One region of the Micromonospora sp. B9E7 genome, then DNA from elsewhere that is predicted to be linked to it. Evidence: riboswitches for the same ligand, from Rfam matches in the RefSeq annotation. Region 1 holds a riboswitch; each other region holds the start of a gene.
What was found. A riboswitch is a leader RNA that binds a small molecule or an ion and turns the genes downstream of it on or off. The one in region 1 is predicted to bind cyclic di-AMP.
Positions count from the first base shown of each region.

Region 2: linked by a shared signal. The riboswitch ahead of ABGB10_RS04155 (hypothetical protein) and the one ahead of ABGB10_RS22675 (C39 family peptidase) in region 1 are both predicted to bind cyclic di-AMP.
Region 3: linked by a shared signal. The riboswitch ahead of ABGB10_RS21005 (hypothetical protein) and the one ahead of ABGB10_RS22675 (C39 family peptidase) in region 1 are both predicted to bind cyclic di-AMP.

Region 1 is NZ_JBDPLX010000015.1:69,908-73,177, forward strand. Features, by position in the region: gene ABGB10_RS22670 (hypothetical protein) at 1-198, shown strand, start outside; gene ABGB10_RS22675 (C39 family peptidase) at 266-1,108, opposite strand; cyclic di-AMP (ydaO/yuaA leader) riboswitch at 1,343-1,483, opposite strand; gene ABGB10_RS22680 (hypothetical protein) at 1,768-2,538, opposite strand; gene ABGB10_RS22685 (hypothetical protein) at 2,663-3,049, opposite strand; gene ABGB10_RS22690 (acyltransferase) at 3,144-3,270, opposite strand, start outside.
Region 2 is NZ_JBDPLX010000002.1:316,874-320,143, forward strand. Features, by position in the region: gene ABGB10_RS04150 (cation diffusion facilitator family transporter) at 65-982, shown strand; cyclic di-AMP (ydaO/yuaA leader) riboswitch at 1,095-1,226, shown strand; gene ABGB10_RS04155 (hypothetical protein) at 1,282-2,295, shown strand; gene ABGB10_RS04160 (hypothetical protein) at 2,373-2,906, shown strand; gene ABGB10_RS04165 (SRPBCC family protein) at 3,195-3,270, opposite strand, start outside.
Region 3 is NZ_JBDPLX010000013.1:61,020-64,289, reverse strand. Features, by position in the region: gene ABGB10_RS21010 (carbonic anhydrase) at 1-264, shown strand, start outside; gene ABGB10_RS21005 (hypothetical protein) at 319-1,338, opposite strand; cyclic di-AMP (ydaO/yuaA leader) riboswitch at 1,343-1,473, opposite strand; gene ABGB10_RS21000 (YibE/F family protein) at 1,640-3,010, opposite strand.

The sequences.
Region 1 (3,270 bases):
GACGCGAACCGCACCGGCATCGCCCCAGGCACGCTGAGCGGCTTCGGCATGACCGGCTACGGGTCGAGGGCCACCAGCGGCTCCAGCAAGATCGATTATCTCTTCGTGAAGGGCAGCGTGCAGTCGTCCACCATCGACCACACGGTCGGCGGGACGAAGTCGAACCACCTGGCGCTGTACGGCTTCATCGCCTACTGACGGCACAGACGCCGCGGGCGCCGGCCCCTTGTGGGGGACGGCGCCCGCGGCGGTCAGCGTGCCTGGGTCAGGCGGAGTAGCCCCGGCTGGCGATCCAGTTGGCCAGGTCGATGGTGGTGATCCAGTACGACGGGTCGGCCGCGTTCGCGGAGTCGGCGATCCGGACGGTGCGGCCGTTGTCCTTGTAACCCACGACGGCGATGTAGTGCCCGCCGCCGTAGGAGTGCCAGCCGCCGTCGGTGTCGACGGCGTCGCCGACGACGTTCGCGACCACGCCGCGTCCGTCGGTGATGGCCTTGACGACGTCGGCCTGGAGCCGGTCCATCTGGGCCGGGCTGGGCGCGCCGGCGAACATCCGGGTCCGGTACGGGGAGCCCTTCACCTCGGCGTTGAGCACCCGGGTGGTGTCCTCGGCCGAGTTGGTGCCCATCTCGGTGGTGCCCAGCTCTGCGCCGAGCTCCTCCTGGGTGCGGTCGATGCCGGTGGCGCTGAGCGCGTTACGGGTGGCCGCCGGGCCGCAGTTGTAGTACGTGTTCTGCGCCTCGTAGTCGTAGTCGAGCACCTTGGTCGCGGGTGGCTTCGGCGGCGTCGGCTTACGGGTCAGGTCGGGGTTGGCCTTGGCCGCCGGAGACGCGGCGCTGGTGGCCGGAGCGGCGGTGGTCGGCGCGGCGCTGGCCGACGGGGACGCCTCGCGCACCTCGCCACGGGAGGCGGCGACGTCGCTGCGCATCTCGGCGACCGTGGTCGCGGTGCGCTGGCCGGCGGGTGCGTCGTCGGCGGTGGTGAGCAGGGCGCCGGTGGTGGTGGCGATCGCGAGGGCCGCGGCGGAGGCGGCAACGATCTGGTACGGGCGCTCGGTGGCGAAGCGGCGGAGCTGACGCTGCAGGGTGTGCTTCACGGGGTCCTCCACGGATCGGGGGGGAGAGCGGCACACCGGCGACCGGACCGGTATCCGGGCAAGCGCCAGCGCGCGGACCGTGGTCCGCGGATGGTGAACCGCTCAGGGGAACGCCCGGCGCGGCCGGGCGGTTAGGCGATGACCCGGGGGGTCAGCTCACCGTCACTGGACGAATGAGCGGGGGCACCGCTGCGCCGTGGAGGCGAGGGAACAACCGAGGGGTGGAAAGGTGCTGCACGAGGATGGAACTCCTTCCGACACCGCCTACCGGGTTAGCTGACGGATTCGGGCGGGAAGATCGCCCTACCGCGGGCCATGCTCGCGGATTCACCCCGGACTTACTGATGGGTCCCCGGTTCGTTCATCACGATTGAGCGGGTCGGCGCGGCGTCGCCTCTTGCGATCGGTTACCGCACCGGACGGGACGACACTACTGGCCCGTCCGCACCCTGCCAAGCCAGCTTCACCTGCGTAAACCCAAATCGTGGCGGCAATTTCTGCGCGTATTGCCGATGACGTGACTCGATGGGACAAGCGGATGCGGTGACGCCTACGGGCGACAACCGGACAGGCCGCCGAGAATGCGACCAGAATCACCGGAAGAATCGTGCCGATCGCGCCGGACGCCCGATTCCCCGTCGACGTGAGCCGGCTCACGTCACGGATCGGGCTCAACTCACGCGGGCCGGCCGCCACCGTGCCACGACCGCCGGTCGGAACGCACCGGTCACCGCTCGTCGCGCGGGTAGCGGGTTCGGTCGCAGCCGGGCCGCCGCCGCGTAGGCCTCCGTGGCAAGGACGCGCGCCGAGTCGGCAGCCAGTTCCGCGTCCCGCCAGGCAGCCCGCTCCCGGGCCGCGGCGGTCTCGTAGTCGGCCAGCCTCGCGTCCCGGATCGCCCGACTGAGCAGCACCTCCTGCTCGACCGGGTGCCGCCGGGGGTCCCAGCCGCGCCGGTGCGCGAACACGTCGCCGAGCTGCGTCATGGTCAGGTCGCCCCGCCAGTACGCCGCCATCGCCGCCCGGTGCAGATAACGCTCCCGGGCGGCGTACTCGGCCGGGGTTCGGGGGGTGTGCGGGGTGGGCAGCGCCCCGGCACCGGCGAAGCGACGGGCGGCGGCGTCCGCCTCGTCGTAGCCGCCCCAGGCCCGCTCCATCTCCTCCTGAGCGGTCAGCCAGGCAGCACGTCGCCGCTGGGCGGTCCTGGCCGCGCCGGCTGCGGCGACCGCCACCTCCTCGGCGTACCGGCGCCTGTCGACGGCCTCGGCGGCGGCCACCTCCCGAGCGGTGGGGGCGGCCAGGTGCGGATCGTCCGAGGGCCGGTCCCGTTCGGGGCGGGCCACCAGCAGGGCGAGGACGCCCAGGGCAAGCAGGAACAGGGTGGACCAGATGGCGGCGGCCTGCGGCACCTCGGTCACGAACTGGTAGAAGACAGCGGTCTCCATGGTCGGCACCTCGGGGAGAGAGCAATGCGATGGGGAGCCGCACCGGCCACGGCGGAGCACGGGCCGGTGGGGCGCGGAGTTGGTGGGTCGACAGGCGCGGCGGCGGGACGCTCGTCCCGATGACTCAGCGCCCGGGTGGCGCCCGGGGTGCCCGGCTGCTCGGGTCGTGGGCGAGGGGCAGCCGGTCGGCCCCGGCCGCGCGCACCGGCAGCGGGCCGCTCGTGACGGTGGCCTGGTCGTCGGGCGGCGCGGGTCGCGCGTCGACCGACCACGTCGCGGAAGACTCCTCGACGGGGCTCTCGGTCGCCGTCCGCGCCTCGTGCACGGCCTCCTGCGCGGAGGTGGACGGGCAGGTCGCCGGAAGTGCGCTGAGGGCGAACGGAGTTGGCACAGCCGCCGAGGCCGGGCCCGCGCCGAGCGCCAGGGCCGCGACGACGGCGAGGCTGGTCAGCACCCGCGTCGCCCAGCGCGCCACCCACCACAGCGGACAGGTGAACGCGACCGGAAGCACGACCCCACGCTACCGTCGGGCCGACCTCAGCGCACCGACCACGGGCGTGTCGCCGCACGCCGCGCCGGACCCCCACTGAGCAGGGTGGACGGTGTCAGCGCGAGTCGACGTACGTTGATCGACCGCTGGCCTGCTCGCCCTCGCCGGCCGCGTCGGCCTGCGCGCCGACGGCGTCGGGTTCGGCCGCGCGTTGCCGGGGGACAGGCGTCGGACGGGCCGGG
Region 2 (3,270 bases), on a different contig from region 1:
TGCATACATTGCGATGTGAACATACATTGGACCGGAACCCGGATGGCGGCGGAAGGTAATTCACGTGGGCGCAGGTCATGACCACCACCACGGGTCCGTCGCCAATGCCGCACACCAGCACCGGGGGCGACTCTGGGCGGCATTCGGGCTGCTCGCCACCCTGATGGTGGTCGAGGCGGTGACCGCCCTGCACACCGGCTCGCTCGCCCTGCTCTCCGACGCCGGGCACATGTTCACCGACGTGCTCGGCATCGGAATGGCGCTCGCCGCGATCACCGCGACCCGGCGGGCCACCGGTGACCCGCAGCGCACCTTCGGGCTCTACCGACTCGAGGTGCTCGCCGCGCTGGCCAACGCCGTCCTGCTCTCCGGCGTCGCGGTCTACGTGGTGGTCGAGGCGATCCGCCGCTTCGGCGACCCGCACGAGGTCGTCACCGGCCCGATGCTCGTGGTGGCCGTGCTCGGCCTGCTCGCGAACGTCGTCGCCTTCGCCCTGCTCCGCCCCGGCGCGCAGGCGAGCATCAACATCCAGGGCGCCTACCTGGAGGTGCTCGGCGACCTGCTCGGCTCGGTCGGCGTGATCGGCGCGGCGCTGCTCATCACCGTCACCGACTGGTGGTGGGCCGACCCGCTGGTCGCCGTCGCCATCGGCGTGTTCATCCTGCCGCGCACCTGGCGGCTGGCCCGGGCAGCCGTCCGCATCCTGGTGCAGGCCGCACCGGAACACCTCCAGGTGACCGCCGTGCACGACCGGCTGGCCGCGGTCCCCGGCGTGGTCGAGGTGCACGACCTGCACGTCTGGACGCTCACCTCGGGCATGGACGTGGCCTCCGCACACCTGACCATGGAGCCCGGCGCGGAGGTCGGCGCGGTGCTCACCGCCGCGCGTACGGCCCTGCACGACGACTTCCGGATCGAGCACGCGACGTTGCAGATCGAGCCGGGTGCCCCCTCCGGGGCATGCGGCTCCATCGAGTGGTGACGGCGGCTCCCCGTCACGACGCACGCACCGTCCGTCACATTCGCTGCAGCCGCCCCACCGGTACCGGTAGGCTCGGTCCCGGCCGCCACCAGGCGGCGCCTCCCGGCGCCGGTGGTGGTCGTCGCCTAATCGCCCGCACGGGCGAACCGGGGAACCATGTTCCTGGGGTGCATCCGCGTCAGCGGTAGGGATCTTCCGTCCCGAACCCGTCAGCTAACCCGGTCGGCGGCTGACGGAAGGACTGCGCAGTGGCACCAGCACGACCACCTGCCGCCCGACTGGCGGCCCTGATCGTCGCGATGTTCGCCCTCGGCGTCGCGCTCCCGGCCGGCACCGCCTCGGCCGCTCCCCCGACCGGCCAACGGGCCGCCGCACCTGACTCCGACGAAGAGGGCGGCACCCCGGCACTTCGAGCCCAACTCGAGGCCGCCAGCAAGGGCTACCTGGACGCGAAGCGCGCCCTGGACGCCTCCGTGCAGCGGCAGCAGCAGCTCACCACCCAGTTGAAGACCCTCGAGGTCGAGCTCGACCAGCGCAGCGGCAAGGTCGGCGAGATCGCCGGCGTCGCGTACCGCACCGGCCGACTCAGCGCGATGTCGGCGCTGCTCAACAGCGACAGCCCGGAAGGCTTCATGGACCGGGCCGCCGCCCTGGACGCGGTGGCCGCCAACGAGGACCGGGTGCTGCGCGACCTCCTCGCCAGCAAGGACCAGGCCAACCGCACCCGGGTCGCCCTGGACGGTGAGATCAACGAACAACGCAAGCAGGTCGCGGTGATGGCCAAGCGCAAGGAGCAGGCAGAGCGGGCCCTGACCGTCGCCACCGCCCCGAAGCCGCAGACCACCGCCGACACCGACTCCAACCGGGGCACCTCCACCAGCAACGCGAAGGCCGCGCCGCGCAACTCCGACGGCTCCTGGCCGAAGGAGTCGTGCAGCGTCGACGACCCCACGCCGGCCAGCGGCTGCGTCACCCCGCGCACCCTGCACGCCCTCAACCAGGCCAAGGCCGCCGGCTTCACCCGGTACGTCTCCTGCCACCGCAACGGAGGCTCCGGCGAACACCCGAAGGGCCGAGCCTGCGACTTCGCCGCGCAGAAGAGCGGCTTCGGCGGGAACGCCACCGGCGGCGACAAGACGTACGGCAACAACCTGGCCGCGTACTTCATCCGCAACGCCGACCGGCTCGCCGTGCTGTACGTGATCTGGTACCGACAGATCTGGCTGCCCAGCAGCGGGTGGAAGTCGTACAGCGGCGCTAACGGCACGCCGTCCACCGACCACACCAACCACGTACACCTGTCGGTCTACTGACCACCCGTGGCCGGACGTACACCTGATGTCGTCGGTGGTCGGACGACCCGGCCAGGGTCGGCGGGCAGCATCGCGGTATGCCTCGGATCCCACCCACGGCCCGCAAGGGGCTGCTCACCCTGCATCTGGTCACCTCGCTGGGCTGGCTCGGCACCGACCTGGTGCTGCTCACCCTCGGCATCGCCGTGCAGCGGGGTGCCGACCCGGCCGTCTTCTACCCGGTCGGCGCGGTGGTCGGCACCGTCCTGTTCGCGCCGCTGAGCGTCCTGGTCTGGCTGATCGGTGTCGCCAGCGCGTTGCTCACGCCGTGGGGCCTGCTGCGTTACCGGTGGGTGCTGGTCAAGCTCGTGCTCACCACGGTGATGGTCGGACTGGTGCTGTTCCTGCTCACCCCGAACCTGCGACACGCCGGAGCATTGGGCGCCGCCCTGCCCGCACGGGATCGCGCCGACCTGGTGATCGCACCCGCGGTGTCGACCAGCCTCATGATCATCGCGACGGTGCTGTCCACCTACAAGCCGTGGGGCCGGCGGCCGGTCACCCGACCGACCACCGCGAACAGCACCCGCGCCGCCCTGGACCAGGCCGCGACGACGACGCCGCCAGGGTGACCACCTACATCATGATCGCACTGCAACCATGATGTAGTGGCCTCCTGACGCCACGGAGGCCACTACATCCACGATCGAGCGTGACCTTGGCGGCTGCGGACGTTCCGATCCGCTCCCGGTCGGCCGCGCCGGTGTTCGTCCTCAAGATCCGCGCAACATCAGGGATGGTGGTGTCTCCCGCCTGCCGGAGGCAGCAACATCCGAGATGTTGCTGGGATCTTGGGCAGGGCGCAGGGCGCGGGCGCACGGCATGGGCACGAGGCCTGGGGCGTAGGCGGGTCAGGCGGGTCAGGCGGAGGGCGGGGGGTCGGTGGCGCGTTCCAGGGCCGGGCCCAGTCGGGTGGCCAGGGCGAGGTGGGCGGCA
Region 3 (3,270 bases), on a different contig from region 1:
GTCGACGCCGTGCTGCCCAGCCTGCGCCGGGCCGAGGCCGAGGGTGTGCGGGACATCGACGGCATCGTCGACATCCACATCGCACAGACCGTCGAGACGCTGCTCGGGCAGTCGCCCGTGCTGGCCGACGAGGTGGCGCAGGGGCGGTGCGCGGTAGTGGGTGTGTCGTACCGGCTCGCCGCCGGAGAGGCCCGCCCGGTGACCGCGGTGCCGGCCGGCTTCACGACCCTGGACACCGACCCGGCCGCGCCTGCCGCCGCCTGACACGACGAGGGCCGCTCCGCGACGCGGAACGGCCCTCGTCGAGGATCCTGCGGGTCAGAGCAGCGACATGTGGACGTGGTCGGTGTGGTTCGACGGCCCGCTGTACGAACTCCAGCCGGTCGCCGGGAACCAGATCTGCCGGTTCCAGATCACGTAGTAGATGCCGAGCCGGTCGGCGTTACGGATGAGGAAGGCGGCGACGTTGTTGCCGTACTTCCGGGTGTCATCGTTGTGCCACGGGGCGAAGCCGCTCTTCTGCAGCGACCAGTCGCAGGCGCGGCCCTTCGGGTGCTCCCACGGCCCGCCGGAGCGGTAGCAGCCGACGAACCGGTTGAAGCCGGCCGCCTTGACCTCCTTGTACGCGTGCAGCGTGCGGGGCGTGACGCAACCGGACGTGGTCGGGTCCTTCTCGCTGCACGACTGCGGCTTCCAGTCACCGTCGGCGGTGCGACCCGGGCCGATCTTGGCGACCTTCGAGGTGGCGTCCACCAGGCCGCCGGTGAAGCCCTTGCCGCCGACGAGGGAGAGCGCCTTGTCCGCCTCGCTCTTCCGCTTCGCCATCAGGGCGGTCTGCTTCTGCTGCTCGCGGACCTCCGCGTCGAGGGCCAGCTTGGCCTGCTCGGCGCGGGCCTTCACCGCGTTGACCTCGGCGAGCTTCTTGCCGTTGACCATGTTCAACTCGTCGAGCAGCGAGGCGCGCTGGACGAACGCGTCGGGGGCCTTGCTCTCCAACAGCATCGCGAGCGCGCCGATGCGGCCGGTCCGGTACGACTGGGCGGCGATCTGCCCGACCTGCGGGGTCAGCGCGTCCAGGTCGGCCCGGGCCCGATCGACCTCCTGCGCCAGATCACCCTGCCGCTTCTTGGATTTGTCCAGTTGGGACTTGGCTGCGGAGTAGTCGCGGTTGGCCTGCTCGATGACGTCGGTGAGTAGCTTCGGCTCACCGTCCTCCTCGTGCCCGGACGGGGTGGGAGTCGTCGGGGCGGCGTGGGCCGGGAGGGGCCCGGCGAGCACGGTCAGTGCGGCGATCACGGCCACCACGGGTGTCATCCAGCGGCGTAGGGGTGCCGTCACAATGTTCCCTTCCGTCGACCGCCGACCGGGTTAGCTGACGGGTTCGGGGCGGAAGTGGCCCCTACCGCTGACGCGGATTCACCCCACGTAACTGGGTCCCCGGCTCGCCGGTTGGCGATTGGGCGGTGGCACCGCAGACGCCGCTTCGCGCCTTCATCGGTGACCGGCAGCGAGGTTACCCGAGAGTCGACCAGGTGAGCTACGCCTGGATGCCTACCAAAAGTGTCATTTCGCCATAGCGTTGAGTGACCAGTGACGTGGTTCTCAGGGTGGAGGCCCGATCTGGTCACGCTGAGGAGTGTCACCATGTCGTATCCGTGCTCCTGTTCGGCTCCGGCCACCGGTCGGCGGCGGTGGATGGGGGTGAGGTCCGCGTCGGGTCCGACTCGTCGGGGTGACCCGTTCGCGGTGAGATCAGTGCGGCCAGTGCCTCCGCCCGGTCCGTCTGCGGTCGCGGAGCGGGAGCGTCGGCGGGCGACGTGGCGTCGGTGCGACCGGCGGCGGTCACCACTGCGGCCAGCCCGGTGGTCAGCGGCACCGCGGCGATCAGGCCGAGGGTGGCGACCGCGCTGCGGACGATCTCCTGTGCGAGGAACTCGCTGGTGAGGATCTGCCCGATCGGCCGCGCGTCGGCGGTGAGCAGGAGCAACAGCGGCAGCGACGCGCCCGCGTACGCCAGGACGATGGTGTTGACAGTGGACGCGATGTGCGCTCGGCCGACCCGGGTTGCCGCACGGTACAGCTGCAACCGGGTCAGCCCAGGGTTGGCGTGCGCCAGCTCGGTGACGGTGGCCGCCTGGGTGACCGTGACATCGTCGAGAACTCCGAGCGATCCGATGATGATTCCGGCGAGCAGCAGGCCGTGCAGGTCCACGTCACCCTGGAACATCGACAGAGTGGTGGCCTCCTCGCTGCCGAAGCCGGTGAGGTGGGCCGCTGCGGTGGCGATGGTGGCGAGCACGCCGGTCAACACCAGGCTGCCCAGGGTGCCGAGCACCGCGACCGAGGTCTGTGCCGTGACCCCGTGCGTCAGGTAGAGCACCACGAACATGATCAGAGCGGCGCCGACCACCGCCACCAGCAGGGGTGACTTCCCCGCGCCGATACCCGGCAGCACGAAGGTGAGCAGGATGGCGAAGCTGGCCGCCAACCCGGCGAGCGCGGCCAGTCCCCGCCACCGACCGAACGCGACGATCGCGGCGGCGAAGACCACCGCCAACCACAGCAGCGGGGTGCCCCGCTGGTGCTCGGCGATGTTCCAGTTGCTGATGGTGGGATCGGTGGGGTCGGTCAGCTCGACCAGGATGATCTCGTCGCCGACCTCGACCCGGGGCGCGCCGGGCCCGTCCGGCACCGGCGTGCGTACCTGCTGGCCGGCCGACGGCCCGTCGTCCACGCGGACGTCGACCGTGCCGCAGCGCCCGTCGCCGACGCGCGGTGTGCCCTCGGGGCTCGACGGCGTCGGCGGGCACGGTTCGGTCACCACCCGGGTCACCGTGCCCGGGTAGCGCGGCACGTCCGCCCCGCCGTCGGACTGCGGTGAGTCGCCGCGCGGCCAGAGGAGCGCCGCCGCGACCACCGTGGCGACGAAGAGGGGCACCACGGTCATGACGAGGATCCGTCGGACCCGGGGCGGGGCGGACGGAGCGGGACGGGTGTGGTCGGAACCCAAGGTGAGACTCCCAACGATCCGGTGCGGGGTACGTGTCAGTGGGCCGGTCGGTTCACCGTCACTGTCGAAACCCGGTGGAAGAGCGCGACCGTTCGCCGGCTGACGACCGCTTGGTCACGGACGGTCAGCGCCGGGCCCGACCGGCCAGCCGCGACGCCACCGTGAGGCGGCGCCGGTGCCCGTTCGTGCCTCGGTCCACGGGGGGTCATCGTGGGGAATGCTAACCAGCGAGCCTGGGGGACGCAGGTCGTGACGGAGTG